DNA from 4 places in the Ruegeria sp. BC8 genome. Region 4 is predicted to be linked to each of the others. Evidence: riboswitches for the same ligand, from Rfam matches in the RefSeq annotation. Region 4 holds a riboswitch; each other region holds the start of a gene.
The links. A riboswitch is a leader RNA that binds a small molecule or an ion and turns the genes downstream of it on or off. The one in region 4 is predicted to bind cobalamin.

Region 1 (3,280 bases), 1.2 Mb from region 4:
GACATTGCGGCGACCTGTCGGGCCATTCTGAACAGCCCGAATGGCTGGATCGAAGACGCCCGGCCGTGCGGGCGGCTTCGCTTGTGTCTGAGGGCGCGGATCCCTGCGTTTCAGTCCACCTGAACCGTGACGGCCGCGCTGACCGGCACCCCATCCACGGCCAGCAGGCTGTGGCTGTTGGCGTTCAGCGAGACCTCGATGGTAGTGTCGCCCTTGGGCAGGTCCGAAATGTGCATCCAGTTGCCATAAAGCCGGGCCAGCTTGACGCCGTTTACATAGACATGCGCATGGCCTTCGCCGGGCTTGTTGTCCAGCGAGGCGTTCTCCGGCGAGAAGCGGAAGTTTTTTGGCATCACATGCAGGTTCCAACCCGCCATCGGGTCGGGGGAGACGGCGATCTCCAGCCCCGGCGCGTCCGGTCCGGCGGGCAGGTTGATGGCGGCGCTGTGGTCATGGGCCATGGCCTCGGCGTGATGGCCGCCATGTTGGGCGGGGTCGGAATGGTCGTGGCCATCGAAGGTGACGCCGTTGGCCGCGGCCAGCACGAACCCGGCACCCCCACCAAAGACCAGACCGATCGCGAAAAGAGCAAGCGAGCGTGTCATCATGTTTCCTTGAAAAGCAAATGACCCGCCGGTTGGGCGCCGGCGGGTCGTGGGATTTCGGGGATCAGGCCGCGGCTTCGACGCGCTTGCCCTCGCTTTGCCAGAAATACCCGGCAAACGAACCCAGCAGCACCCAGGCCACAAGGCCGACGCCAAAGGCGCGTGCTGCGAACAGGGCCCCGATCTCGGTCGGAACCGGCCCAGTGAACACGTCGGGTTCCGGCGCGCCGATCAGGTGCGGGGCCATCAACAGCACGGCCGCAACCAGATAGCTGACGATGTTGCCACCAAAGGCGATCAGCCACATGGCCACACCAGCAGCCGCGACGGTTGCCCACCACCAGATCTGCCGCGCGAACACGTCGGCTGCGGCAACACCCGGAACCTCGGGGGCCAGGGTGAAGCCCGGCGCCAGGTGAAAGGCGATGAAACCGGCCAGGCCCCACAGCACGCCCGTGCGCCCGTCAACAGGGTGGCCTTGCGCTTCGGCCAGCGACATCAGGGCGACCAGAACCAGCGCATAGCCGGTATAGGTCAGCATGGTGAACACCACGCTCAGCCCGTCGCGGGTCAGGTCCGAGAACATACCCGGCAGTTCGGGATGGGCCGAGACGGCTTCGGCTCCGAAATGCACCAGCTCTCCGGATTCATAGAGTTCAGCATGCAGCAACACGGGTTGCACGAATAACAACTGCAGCAGGGCGACGATCAACCCGGCTGCAGCACCAGCGAACAACGCGCTGGTCAGAATGCGACTGAACATTGGTTTAGTGGCAGGGGAAGCCGGTTGCGTGGCGCACGTCATGCGCGGCGTCATGCAGCGCCGATGCCTGAACGTGACCAGCCAGGGTGATGATCCCCAGGCCCAGGGCTGCCGCGAACACTGCCGAAAGAATGCCAGCGCGTGCCGTTGATGCGGTTTGCGTTTGTGTCGTCATTTTCTGTCCTCCTGTGCCGCCGCACCCGACGGCCGGTGTTTCATTGTTCGCCTGGCAGGTCTCCTGGCTTGCGGGTCAGCGCCTCTGTTCGCCTTCCCCCCGAACGGATCGGGAGTGGCTGGTTGAACAGGGCTCACCGCTTACAGTCGCGGGGGCGGCTTCGGATTTGACCTGCGCGCAGGCCGCACCAAATTCCCTCTTAGCATCCGGATGTCTCCGGCAGGACCAGACCCGTCCATTTAGACGTGAATGCCGCTGTGGCGCAATCGCCATTTGCGACCTTTCGCGTCAATTCCCGCGCTTTTTCAGAACATAGATATCCATGATCCACCCGTGCCGGGCGCGGGCCTCGGCGCGGGTGCGCAGAATTTCGTCCGCCACATCGGCCAGCGGACCTTTGATCAGGATCTGCTCGGGCATACCCAAGTAAGCCCCCCACCAGATGTCAAAATCGGCCATGTCCAAAGTCTGGAACGAACATTCGCCATCCAGCATAACCGCAACCGTATCGGCGTTGCTGGGCCAGCCCTCGTCGCGGATGCGCCGGCCGGTGGTGACCAGATAGGGTGCGCCGATCTCGTTGATTGGTATGGCATGGGCCGCCGTCAGCGCCTGCAGCGCCGTGATGCCGGGGATCACCGTGGTGTTCGGCTGCGGGTCTAGCCGCGCCGCGATTCGCAGCGAACTGTCATAGAGCGACGGGTCGCCCCAGATCAGCAGGGCGACGGTGCGCGCCTCAGGGTGCCGGGCCATCGCCTCCTGCCAGCGCAGGGCGATTGCGTCGTGCCATTCATCCACGCCGCGCAGGTAGCCATCCTGCGACCGGCGCTCAGGGATGTCGAAATAGGCGATTTGGGGCGGTGTGCCGGTGACCTTGCGGATGATTTCCTCGCGCACGCCGGCCAGATCGGCCTTGTTGGCGCCCTTGCGCGGGATCAGGATCAGATCGGCCGCGCGGATCGCCTGCGCGCCCTGAAAGGTCACGTGGTCCGGGTTGCCGGTGCCGATCCCGATCAAGACCAGATCAATCATCGTCGAACTCCGCCAGCGGACCATAAAGGATCAGCGCTGGCGCGGTGCCGATCTCGGAACCCAGGCGCTCGGCCAAGGCACCGACGGTGGACCGGTGCAGCGACTGCTCAGGCGTCGAGACCGACTCGGCCATCAGCGCGGGGGTATCCAGCGGCAGCCCATGCGCGTGCAGCGCGCCGGCTAGCAGGGGAAAGGTGCGCTTGCCCATGAACACCACCGTCGTCGCACCCGGGTCGGCCAGCGCGGGCAGGTTCAAGTCCTCGGGAAGCTTCCCGCTGACATCGTGGCCGGTGACGAACTGCACGCGCCGCGCGGTCAGCCGCCGGGTCAGCGGGATGCCTGCCGCGGCAGCCGCGGCAATGGCTGAGGGGATGCCCGGAATGATCTCGTGGGCGACCCCGGCAGCGCGCAGGGCCACCAGTTCCTCCTCTAGCCGTCCGAACAGGCCGCCATCGCCCGATTTCAGCCGCACGATCCTTTGGCCGGTCTGGGCGTACTCGACCAGCAGGCGGCTGACATGGTCCTGCTTGGGCGAGGGTCGCCCGGCGCGCTTGCCCACGCCGACAAGGTCGGCGTCCGTGCGCGCATGGCTCAGGATCGGCCCGCTGCTGAGATCGTCGAACAGAACCGCATCGGCTTTTTGCAGCCGGTCCACGGCCTTGAGGGTCAACAATTCCGGGTCGCCGGGGCCGGACCCGATGAAGG
Region 2 (3,280 bases), 690 kb from region 4:
GGCTGATTGCCTGATCCAGCAGCGAGGTCGCATCCCGGGCCGAGCCTTCGGCGGCGCGGGTGATCAGTGCCAGCGCGTCATCCGAGATTTCCGCGCCCTCGGCGGTGGCGATCTTGCGCAGCAGGCCGATCATCACTTCGGGCTCGATCCGGCGCAGGTCGAACCGTTGGCAGCGCGACAGCACGGTGACCGGAACCTTGCGGATCTCGGTCGTGGCGAAGATGAATTTCACATGCTCGGGCGGTTCCTCCAGCGTTTTCAACAGCGCGTTGAAGGCGCTGGTCGACAGCATGTGGACTTCGTCGATGATGTAGATCTTGTACCGCGCGCTGGCGGCGCGATAGCGCACGCTGTCGATGATCTCTCGGATGTCGTTCACGCCGGTGCGGCTGGCGGCGTCCATTTCCAGCACGTCCACATGGCGACCTTCCATGATGGCCACGCAATGCTCGCACTGGCCGCAGGGTTCGGTCGTTGGGCCGCCATTGCCGTCGGGTCCGATGCAGTTCATGCCCTTGGCGATGATCCGGGCCGTGGTCGTCTTGCCGGTGCCGCGGATGCCGGTCATGATGAAGGCCTGCGCGATCCGGTCCGCCTCGAACGCGTTTTTCAGCGTGCGCACCATGGCATCCTGACCGACCAGGTCGGCAAAGGTTTCCGGGCGGTATTTTCGGGCGAGAACCTGATAGGCGGGGCTGGACTGTGTGGTCATGTCTGCTCTGACGGATTCGTACTGACGATGCAGGGTAGAGTTCCAGGTGCCCCGCGTCCACAGCACCGGTGCAGGTTTTTCGCTTTGGCGAGCGCGCGGTGTGAGGCATACTGCGCGGATCAAGTTCAATCAGCCAGTTTCGGGGGGAACGTCTGATGACAAATCTTGTGGTTCATGCATTGCAGGTGGGCGGCGGAACGCTGGCCCTGACCTCGGTTCCCGGCGGTGGCGGCGACTATGAGGGAGACCTGGACCTGATTTCAGCTTGGGCGCCGGGGTTGGTGATTTCGATGACAACCCTTGCCGAACTGGTTTCTGTGGGTGCGGGCGAATTGGGTTGTGACATCCATCGGCGCGCCTGCCGGTGGGCACATCTACCGGTCGCCGACTTCTCGGTGCCGTCGACCGAGATATCCGGCCGCTGGCCCGAAGTCAGTGCCGCCGCCCGCCATGCGCTGTCGGGCGGCGGGCGGGTACTGGTTCACTGCCGGGGCGGTTGCGGACGGTCGGGCATGGTTGTCCTGCGCTTGATGATAGAAAGCGGCGAGCAGCCGGAACAGGCCCTGAAACGCCTGCGGGCCGTACGCCCCTGCGCGGTCGAGACTGATGCTCAGATGGACTGGGCCGTCGCCCCGGCGCGCGAGGCACTGGCGACCTGACCTTCAGGCGGTTGCGCGGAATTCGCGCTCGGCCCTGACCACCGGCATGATCGCCGTGGCCTGCAGCATCGCACAGGGTCGATCACCAATGACCTGTGCGGGCAGGGCGTCGCGCTGGTCGTCAAACAGCATGTCGGCAAAGGTATCAAGGCAGTCGGGTGGGGTGTCGGCGGCCGCTCCGCAATACACGCGGATCCGTTCGGGACGTGCATCGAACCGCGCCGTGCAGCCATGTTCGCAATGGGCCAGTTCGCTGCTGCCTTCCACTTGGAAGTCGGGGGATGTAGCGGCCTGCGCCGTCGCCATTGCCTGCGCGATGGCCCGTGCCATGCGCGCCAATGCCGGGCAGGTCTTTCCGGTGCGCTGGCAGATGGTTGCCACGAATTCATGGGTATCGGTCTTCCAAATCATGTTGCGCCCTCCGCGCGCTGGCGGGGTGGATTTGGACAGACGCCGGTTTCAAAGCCAGACCCTGCCCGGACACCCCGTCCGAGTTTCGGTTTCACGTTTGATGGCAGGTCTCCTGACTTGCGGGTCTTTGCTTTGCCGACCTTCCCAACCTTGCGGTCAGTGGTATTTCGGCATCGCTCTCCGCCTACAGTTGCGGGGGCAGTCGCGGCCTTGGTCCGCTCCGGAGTTCCGGGTTGGACCGCACCGTGTTCCCTTTTCATCCCGGACCGAAACGGTACGGGAACCATCCCCTCATCGCTAGCGGTGTATCCGGGATCGAGTCAAGACGGTTTCAGCCCGGTTGCCGGAGTGTGTCCCAAGGGAACAGATCAGGCAGTCTGCGCAGCACATTCGAATCCCTGCGGGCACGCGCCAATTGCCAGCCGCCCTGCATTACGATGAACAGGGTGTCCGCAGCATTTTCAGGGTCGGAAACTCCGAACCGCGCGGCGTGGTTTCGAACTTCGATGATCCAGCTTTCATACAGACGGTCGGCATGTTCCCGAAACGCGCGGTTGTCGGGGCTTTCGAACAGGGTGGCGGCGATGGGGCAGGTCTCCCACTGGGCCGAGGTGTCGAATAGCTTCGCGATTTTGTGGCACAGGGTGGTGACCCCGTCGCGAAAACCCGCGGCGTCGTCGAATGCCGCAGCGATCATGTTCAACATCCCGTCCGAGGCCCAACTGGCCGCCGCCAGGGCCAGATCCGGCTTGCCCTTTGGAAAATGGTGATACAGTGAACCCTTGGGGGCCTGCGCTTCGGCCAGCAATTCCGCCAGACCGACACCGTTATAGCCCGAGCGCTGGAACAGTTTGGCGGCAGTCACGATCAGGCGATCTTTGGTGTTTGGTGGACGTTGGGTCATGCAGGCCAAATATTGACAGGCCTAGACCAATTGGTCCAGACACAAAGCATTAGACCGATCGGTCCAGAGTGTTTGGAGGCAAAGATGTTGGATTCGCAGCACGCGGTTGACGTGGAAGACTTTAAGTTTCCGTCGGGCCAGACCCAGCTGGCGGCGCGGCTTTACACTCCGGCGGTCGAGCCGCAAACCGTTGTTGTGCTGAACGGCGCAACAGGAGTGCCACGTGACTACTATCAGCACTTTGCTCGCTGGCTGGCCGCCGAGCGCGGTATGGCTTGCCTGACATATGATTACTGGGATTTCGAGCATTCGCTGACCGGGCGGCTGAAAGACTCGAAGGCCACGATGGCGGACTGGGCGCTGATCGACATGCCCGCAGCGCGTGCCGAGATGCACCGTCGATACCCGCAGGCAAAACTGTGGGTGATCGGGCATTCGGTCGGTGGAATGCTGGGTCCGCTGCAACCGGAAATCGAACAGATCGACCGGATGATCTGTGTGTGCGCAGGTTTGGTGACGGTGGCCGATCACCCGTGGCCCTACAAGGGCTTGGCGACTCTGTTCTGGTATGGCCACGTGCCACCTCTGGTGCGT
Region 3 (3,280 bases), 1.2 Mb from region 4:
AGGTCGCTGTCCGAAAAGGACAGCACCACCAGATCCGCCGGACTCTGGCCCAGATCGGTCGGGGTCTCGGTTTCTTCGAGCCCGTGGCTTTCGCGGAAGACGACGTGCATCGGTGCTTACTCGGCGGCCTCGGTGACGCCCGTCAGGATGCCGCGGATCGCGGCCTCGTCGATGTCGTCATGCTCGGCGATGACCACAAGGCGCGAGCGGCGCTCTTCCTCGGGTTTCCACGGGCGGTCATACTGGTGCCGCACCCGCGCGCCGACCGCCTGGACCAGCAGGCGCATCGGCTTGCCCTGAACGGCGGCATAGCCCTTGACCCGCAGGATGTTCAGCTCGTTCGCCAGACGCTCGATATTGGCGACCAGCTGCGCCGGGTCGGTCTGTTCTGGCAGCTCGACCACAATGCTTTCGAAATCGTCATGTTCGTGGTCGTCATGGCCATCGTGATGCGAGGGGCGGGCGTCCATGTCGTCCTCGGCTGCGGCCTCCAGCCCCAGCACCACGCGCACGTCCACCGCACCCTCGGCCACTTCGACCACGGGCAGGGGGCGCGGCGCCTCGGCGGCGATGATCTCGCGCGCCTTGGCCACGCCTTCGGGGCCGGCCAGGTCGGGTTTGGTCAGAAGGATGATGTCGGCGCACGAGATCTGATCCTCGAACACCTCGGACAGGGGCGTTTCGTGGTCGATCGAGTCATCGGCCATGCGCTGGGCGTCCACCGCCGCGACATTCGGGGCGAAACGGCCTGCAGCCACGGCCTCGGCATCGGCCAGCGCGATCACGCCGTCCACAGTGATCTTGGAGCGGATATCGGGCCAGTCGAACGCCTTGAGCAGCGGTTTCGGCAGGGCCAGACCGCTGGTTTCGATCAGGATGTGATCGGGGCGCGGGTCGAGCGCCATCAGCGCCTCGATCGTGGGGATGAAGTCATCGGCCACGGTGCAGCAGATGCAGCCATTGGCCAGTTCCATGATGTTTTCCGCCGGGCAGTCGGGGATGGCGCAGCTTTTCAGGATTTCGCCATCGACGCCTACATCGCCGAATTCGTTGACCACCACGGCCAGCCGCTTGCCCTGCGGGTTTTGCATCAGATGGCGGATCAGCGTGGTCTTGCCCGAGCCGAGAAAGCCGGTGATGACGGTGACGGGAAGTTTTTCGAGGGTGCTCATGCTCAGGCTCCAATCGGGGGAATGCGGGCGGCGCAGTTCTTGCGGAAATGTTCAGGGCGGTCGCGCCATTTCACAAGGCCATCATCGGCGGCCAAATATTTGGTGGCGCCTTCGACGATGATCTCGACATGGTCGGATTCGTTCAGGTTTTCATAGACGAAGGTCCAGCGCGACGGCCCGCCGCGCAGAACGATAGAGCAGCCCTGATCGCAGTTCGACAGGCATTCGACCGGCTTCAGGGTGATGCCTTCGGGCAGGTCGGCAGCGGCCAGCGCCTTGTGCAGCAGCGTGCCGGGGCGCTGGGCGTCATCCTCGATGGGCAGCCCGCGTCGGCAGGTGGTGCAAACCAGCAGCTCGACTGGTGTGGTCTCGGTCACGTATCTCATCCCCCCTCACTCGGTTGTCGGGGGACGGGGTATGCGCGGGCCACGTTGCGGACATGGGCCCGACACCGGAACACCCCGTCCGGTTTGTCTTCGGGCGTTGGCAGGTCTCCCGGCTTGCGGATGTCAGAGCGGCGCTCTGTCGGATGTCCCGCCTTCCCGGCCAGCAGCCAGTGGCATTTGGGCACCCTCTCCGGTCACGGTCGCGGGGGCGGCTGCGTTTGACGGAAAACCGCTGACGCATTCCCTTTTCATCTGCTTGCACAGACACCAACGCAAGCGACATGCGGCACGGGCAGGGGGGTTGTCAAGCGCGCGGGGCCAAGTGCCTCGCGTCGGATAGAAAAAGCGACTTGCCGGGGTCAGTCCGCGGCATCACCGGCCAATCGGTCGCGCAACCACGCGAGGAACAACTGGGCGGGGATGGACGGAGGCGCCGCGCTGACGCTGCGGATCAGGTAGTGCGACTGGGCAAAGGGAATCGCCGGCCCTGCAACCCGGATCGGCGCGCCCTGCGCGATCGCGTTGCGCCCGAACCGCTCCAGAACGGTGGCGTAGCCCGCGCCGGCCATCACCAGTTGCAGCGCCGTGACGGTCGTATCCGCCGAATGGCGCGCGGGGCGGTCGGGCAGGTCGGTGTCCGTGGCCTCGAAGTACCGCGCCCAGTTGTCCTCGTACCCCAAAATGTGGATCAACGGGCCGTTGCGCAGGTCTGGCGCCGGGTCCTGCGCCCGGCAGACGGGCACCAGCCGTTCCGAGCACAGCCGTTCGGCCGCGACACCGGGCCAGTCGCCATGGCCCAGCCGGATTTCCACGTCCACATCCGCGGGCGCGGCCGAGTCGTTCCAGATATGCGACACCAGCCGCACCGGAATTTCGGGGTGCTGCGCGCTGAACGCGGGCAACTCGGTCGCGATCCAGTAGGTCATCGACGATATCGCCGCCCGGATGGTCAGCGCCTGCCGCGAGGCGGGGCCGAACAGGCTGTTGGTGGACAGCGCAATATCCGATAGCGCCCGGCGCACGGTCAGCGCATAGGACTGGCCCAGCTCGGTCAGCGACAGGTGCCGGGCGTTGCGGGCAAAAAGCGGCTGGCCGAGGTCCGCTTCGAGTGAGCGGATATGCAGCGACACCGCCGTCTGGGTCAGGCCCAGTTCCTGCGCGGCGGCGGTGAAATTCAGATGGCGGGCGGCAGCCTCGAAGCTGCGCAGCCAAGCCGGATTGGGCAAGCGGTCCATTCAGCACCAAAATATTTTGCATCTAGGTCGACTTTTTATTCGTTTCTTTTGTCGGTGGGCAACGGAAATACTCGGGCCAACGAAAACGCGCCTGCAGGAGGGCAGAACATGAAGGTCGGGTTCATCGGTTTGGGCAATGTGGGGGGCAAGCTGTCGGGGTCGCTACTGCGCAACGGTATCGACCTGACGGTATACGACCTGAACCCCGATCTTGTGGCGGAGTTCGCCGCCAATGGGGCAAAAGCCGGTGAAAGCCCGGCGCAGATGATGCGCGATTGCGATGCGGTGATCACCTGCCTGCCGTCGCCCGCTGCCTCGGACGCGGTGATGCAGCAGATGCTGCCTGAGGTGACCAAAGGCAAGATCTGGATGGAGATGTCCACCACCGACGAGGCCGAGGTCAAACGCCTGGGGGCCATGGTGATCGAACGCGGCGGGGCGGCGGTGGACTGCCCGGTTTCGGGCGGGTGCCACCGGGCGGCCACGG
Region 4 (3,280 bases):
GCAACGCCGACACCCATCGCGGCCCCGCCGCCCAAGGTCATCGCTCCAACCACGCCGAGGATGAGCCCGATCACAAGCCCCAAGATCACTTTTCCCATGTTTTCCTCCCATTTTGCGGGAAAGAGTTCCGCCTTCATTCCTGGCGCAAACCACGTGCCCATCTGCATATCAAAACCAGTGCCAACAGGTTGAGCACCGGTGCAATCGCCGCGAGCCACGGTTTGGCCGACTCTGAGAAAAGGTCCAACGCAAGGACCCAAGGCAGACCCAGCGGCAAAAGGAATACGCCGGACAATGGGTCTCGTTCCTGTCCAAACCAGCCAAAAGTGCCCGTCACAAACGCAAACAACGCCAACAGGTAAAGGGTCGCGAACGCGATGATGGTTATTCTGCAGACCAAGCCGGACCTCAGCGTATCAAGCCAGTGCTGCGCAGCCGATTTCGGCTACGCATCAAACCGGTCACAACGCGCCTTCGTCGCCCAGGAACTCGATACCAGCTGTCGCGCCATCACTGTAGGCAATACAATTCCACGGAGCCCGATCCTCTCCAACCCCAACGGTGACTTGTGTTCCAGCCTCGCTGAACGCGGATGAGAGCACGACCACTTGCGAATTGTTTGTTGTTTTGGCCACGTCTCGCAGACACGCCTGTTGAGCGGGCGTCAGTTCGGCGGATGCACTTGACGTGCTCGTATCGTCACAGGCCGCTAGTAGTGCGAAACACGTCGCGCCTGAAATCATCATGACTTTGTTAATCACTTTCTTCTCCTCTTGGGTTTGTCGATACATGTGGAATAGGTGGCCTCTTTTTCGCGCTCTCACGTCTATGCAGTCATACGAGCATACCCCGGTCTGGTAATTCCCGTTCCAAAAAAGTCTGCCGCCAATGACATGATTGGCAGACAGTTAATCTGCTGATCCCCGGGATCGTGAACAAAGCGTGCTGACGCAATGACGTCATGGGCAAAAACCGGTGCGAAGTTTCGAGGAAGGGTTCGTACGTTAAGTCCGGGCACCGCGTTCTCCCAACGCTGATTTTCGTGAAATGCCTTCCGACCGCCAGCACTCACTCCAGCAGTCGGAAGGGCCCGACGAAACGGGCGACAGCGACAACAACGGAGGTAAAGCTAAAGTTGTGTCGAATTCGTATGTTTGAATCAATCACAGGATAAATCAATGATTTTTCCGCGCGTAAATTATGTACGCTTGCCAACGATAGGCTTCTGCATTCAAAGAGAAAAGGCGAGGCCGCTCACGGAGGCTTGGCAGTCAGCCCGCTTGCGCCCCCGTGTTTCGGGACCTTCCGGGCTATCGTAAGTCAGTTGGTCAAAACGACGTAATTCGCCGCCCGGTCTGTCGCTCAAGTGGTGCCGAAGGGTCGCCTGGATACCTCCATTGCGCACCCGCCCAGAACGTCGTTGACAGTGCAACCCGATTCATGGATGAGATTGGCGCTGATGGTTCCCGATCGTTTCGGCGGTCGGGTAAAAGGGAATACGGTGCGGCGCCGTTCTGACGCCAATTCCGTGACTGCCCCCGCAACTGTAGGCGGTGTGCGACCCCCGGATGCCACTGGGCCGATAGGTCTGGGAAGGCGGGGCAAGCCATACATCGCGAGTCAGGAGACCTGCCATCATCAAACGCAACTCAACCCGGGCGGGGTGTCCCGGAAGGAGGCCAAGATGGCATTTTCGGCTTGCGCCGCTGACATGACTGGTTCCCTTTCCGCCCCGCGATTTCGCGGAGGGCGAAGTGAGCCGACAATCAACACATCACATCACGGTTTGCCTATCTTGCCGACCCAAGGGCGCAGCCGTACGCCCCGGGCCTGACCTGATCGGACGATTGCGCGCCGCGCTGGCCGAAGACGACGGTTTGGCAGGTTTTGACGTTTCCGGTGCGGCCTGCATGGCCGGGTGATCAGCCAAACGGTGCTTGAAGCTGGCGGAGCACCGGCGAAGGCGCGCGGCAAAGGAGTAGAACTTGCAAGCAAGCCCTTCACTATCTTAGCCGTATTAATGGGTAATGGCGGAGACGAAGGGATTCGAACCCTCGAGACGGTTTCCCGCCTACTCCCTTAGCAGGGGAGCGCCTTCGACCACTCGGCCACGTCTCCGCCGACGGGTATAGCCGTGCAAGCGACGGAAATACAAGGCCAATTCCTGCACCACCGGAAATTTTTGCCGGATTGGGCGAAGCCCTTGAAAACGCTTGGAATCGCTTGGGTCTGCACCCGCTTGGGCAAAGGCGTGGTCGCTATGTCTTGCTGTTGGATTTTCAAGAACCATGCGTGGATTCGCGTTCTGCTTCGATTTGGTTTCGCTGAACCAACGTCGGTTGGCCTGAGAATGTACGCGCGGCCAGAGTACGCAATCGGACACAAAAATTTGGGCGAGCCAGGTGCGGTAGGGAACTGCATCTGCAAAATGATGGGTGTCGCAAACGGCTGAACCAATTGGAGAGGTTGCCTGCCTTTGGCGTTGGAACGCGCTCTGTTGGATCACCAGTGTCAGGTGGTTTGAGTTGCAGAAACGGCCGTTTCTTTTGACTGAACTCGGCGGCTCAGCTTCTCCGCTGAACAGGCATAAGAACAGAAAACTTGCCAATTACATGCCAATGGATGCATATTTGCTAAGATTTTAGTCATTTTGATTGATCCAAAAAAACAGTTTCAGAGGCTGGCCGGGCAGTGAGCGCATCCGCGCTTTACAGTAACCTTTGGGGGAAGGGCTGGCATTTTGGCTTGGTTGAAGATTGTTCTGGTTGGTTTTTTCGTTCTTTGCGTTCCTGCCCTCAGTTGGGCAAATATCGGAACCGTAATCAGCGTGAAACAGGGGGCGGACGTGACCCGTGGCGGCAAAACGCTGCCCCTGCGTAATGGGATGGAGGTGTTGTCCGGCGACTCGATCGTCACGGATGCGAATGGCGTGGTTCAGCTTGTCTTTGTGGATGACACGAAGATCGCGGTTGGTCCCAATGCGCGGATGGTTCTGGACGTGAAGATGTTGCGCGGCAACCGCAAGGCTAAAAGCTTTGCTGTCGAGGCGCTGGGTGGAAGCTTCCGGTTCATCTCGGGCAAAAGCAGGAAAGGCGCCTACTCCATCAAGACGCCGACGGCCACCATGGCGGTGCGGGGCACGGTATTTGACATGTGGATCGCGCCGGGAAACCAAAGCGCGATGCTCGTGCTGCACGGCACGGTTCAGATGTGTGGCCTCGGCGGCTCTTGCCGATCAACGGGTCGGATTTGCAGCTTGTATGCAACCAGCCAGCGTGGT

Region 1: linked by a shared signal. The riboswitch ahead of ACR3EK_RS10675 (CbtB domain-containing protein) and the one ahead of ACR3EK_RS16775 (thioredoxin domain-containing protein) in region 4 are both predicted to bind cobalamin.
Region 2: linked by a shared signal. The riboswitch ahead of ACR3EK_RS13290 (hypothetical protein) and the one ahead of ACR3EK_RS16775 (thioredoxin domain-containing protein) in region 4 are both predicted to bind cobalamin.
Region 3: linked by a shared signal. The riboswitch ahead of ACR3EK_RS10605 (DUF1636 family protein) and the one ahead of ACR3EK_RS16775 (thioredoxin domain-containing protein) in region 4 are both predicted to bind cobalamin.

The regions. Positions count from the first base shown of each region.
Region 1 is NZ_JBQFIV010000001.1:2,098,552-2,101,831, reverse strand. Features, by position in the region: gene ACR3EK_RS10690 (DUF1636 family protein) at 1-123, shown strand, start outside; gene ACR3EK_RS10685 (hypothetical protein) at 111-605, opposite strand; gene ACR3EK_RS10680 (CbtA family protein) at 670-1,368, opposite strand; gene ACR3EK_RS10675 (CbtB domain-containing protein) at 1,373-1,543, opposite strand; cobalamin riboswitch at 1,580-1,788, opposite strand; gene cobF (precorrin-6A synthase (deacetylating)) at 1,832-2,575, opposite strand; gene cobA (uroporphyrinogen-III C-methyltransferase) at 2,568-3,280, opposite strand, start outside.
Region 2 is NZ_JBQFIV010000001.1:2,634,924-2,638,203, reverse strand. Features, by position in the region: gene ACR3EK_RS13300 (DNA polymerase III subunit gamma/tau) at 1-712, opposite strand, end outside; gene ACR3EK_RS13295 (protein-tyrosine phosphatase family protein) at 868-1,371, shown strand; gene ACR3EK_RS13290 (hypothetical protein) at 1,375-1,782, opposite strand; cobalamin riboswitch at 1,868-2,083, opposite strand; gene ACR3EK_RS13285 (TetR/AcrR family transcriptional regulator) at 2,114-2,686, opposite strand; gene ACR3EK_RS13280 (alpha/beta hydrolase family protein) at 2,771-3,280, shown strand, end outside.
Region 3 is NZ_JBQFIV010000001.1:2,084,464-2,087,743, reverse strand. Features, by position in the region: gene cobN (cobaltochelatase subunit CobN) at 1-110, opposite strand, end outside; gene cobW (cobalamin biosynthesis protein CobW) at 117-1,172, opposite strand; gene ACR3EK_RS10605 (DUF1636 family protein) at 1,175-1,558, opposite strand; cobalamin riboswitch at 1,641-1,845, opposite strand; gene ACR3EK_RS10600 (LysR family transcriptional regulator) at 1,918-2,793, opposite strand; gene ACR3EK_RS10595 (NAD(P)-dependent oxidoreductase) at 2,902-3,280, shown strand, end outside.
Region 4 is NZ_JBQFIV010000001.1:3,328,934-3,332,213, forward strand. Features, by position in the region: gene ACR3EK_RS16765 (hypothetical protein) at 1-137, opposite strand, end outside; gene ACR3EK_RS16770 (hypothetical protein) at 462-761, opposite strand; cobalamin riboswitch at 1,444-1,651, shown strand; gene ACR3EK_RS16775 (thioredoxin domain-containing protein) at 1,755-1,922, shown strand; tRNA gene ACR3EK_RS16780 (tRNA-Ser) at 2,029-2,118, opposite strand; gene ACR3EK_RS16785 (FecR family protein) at 2,828-3,280, shown strand, end outside.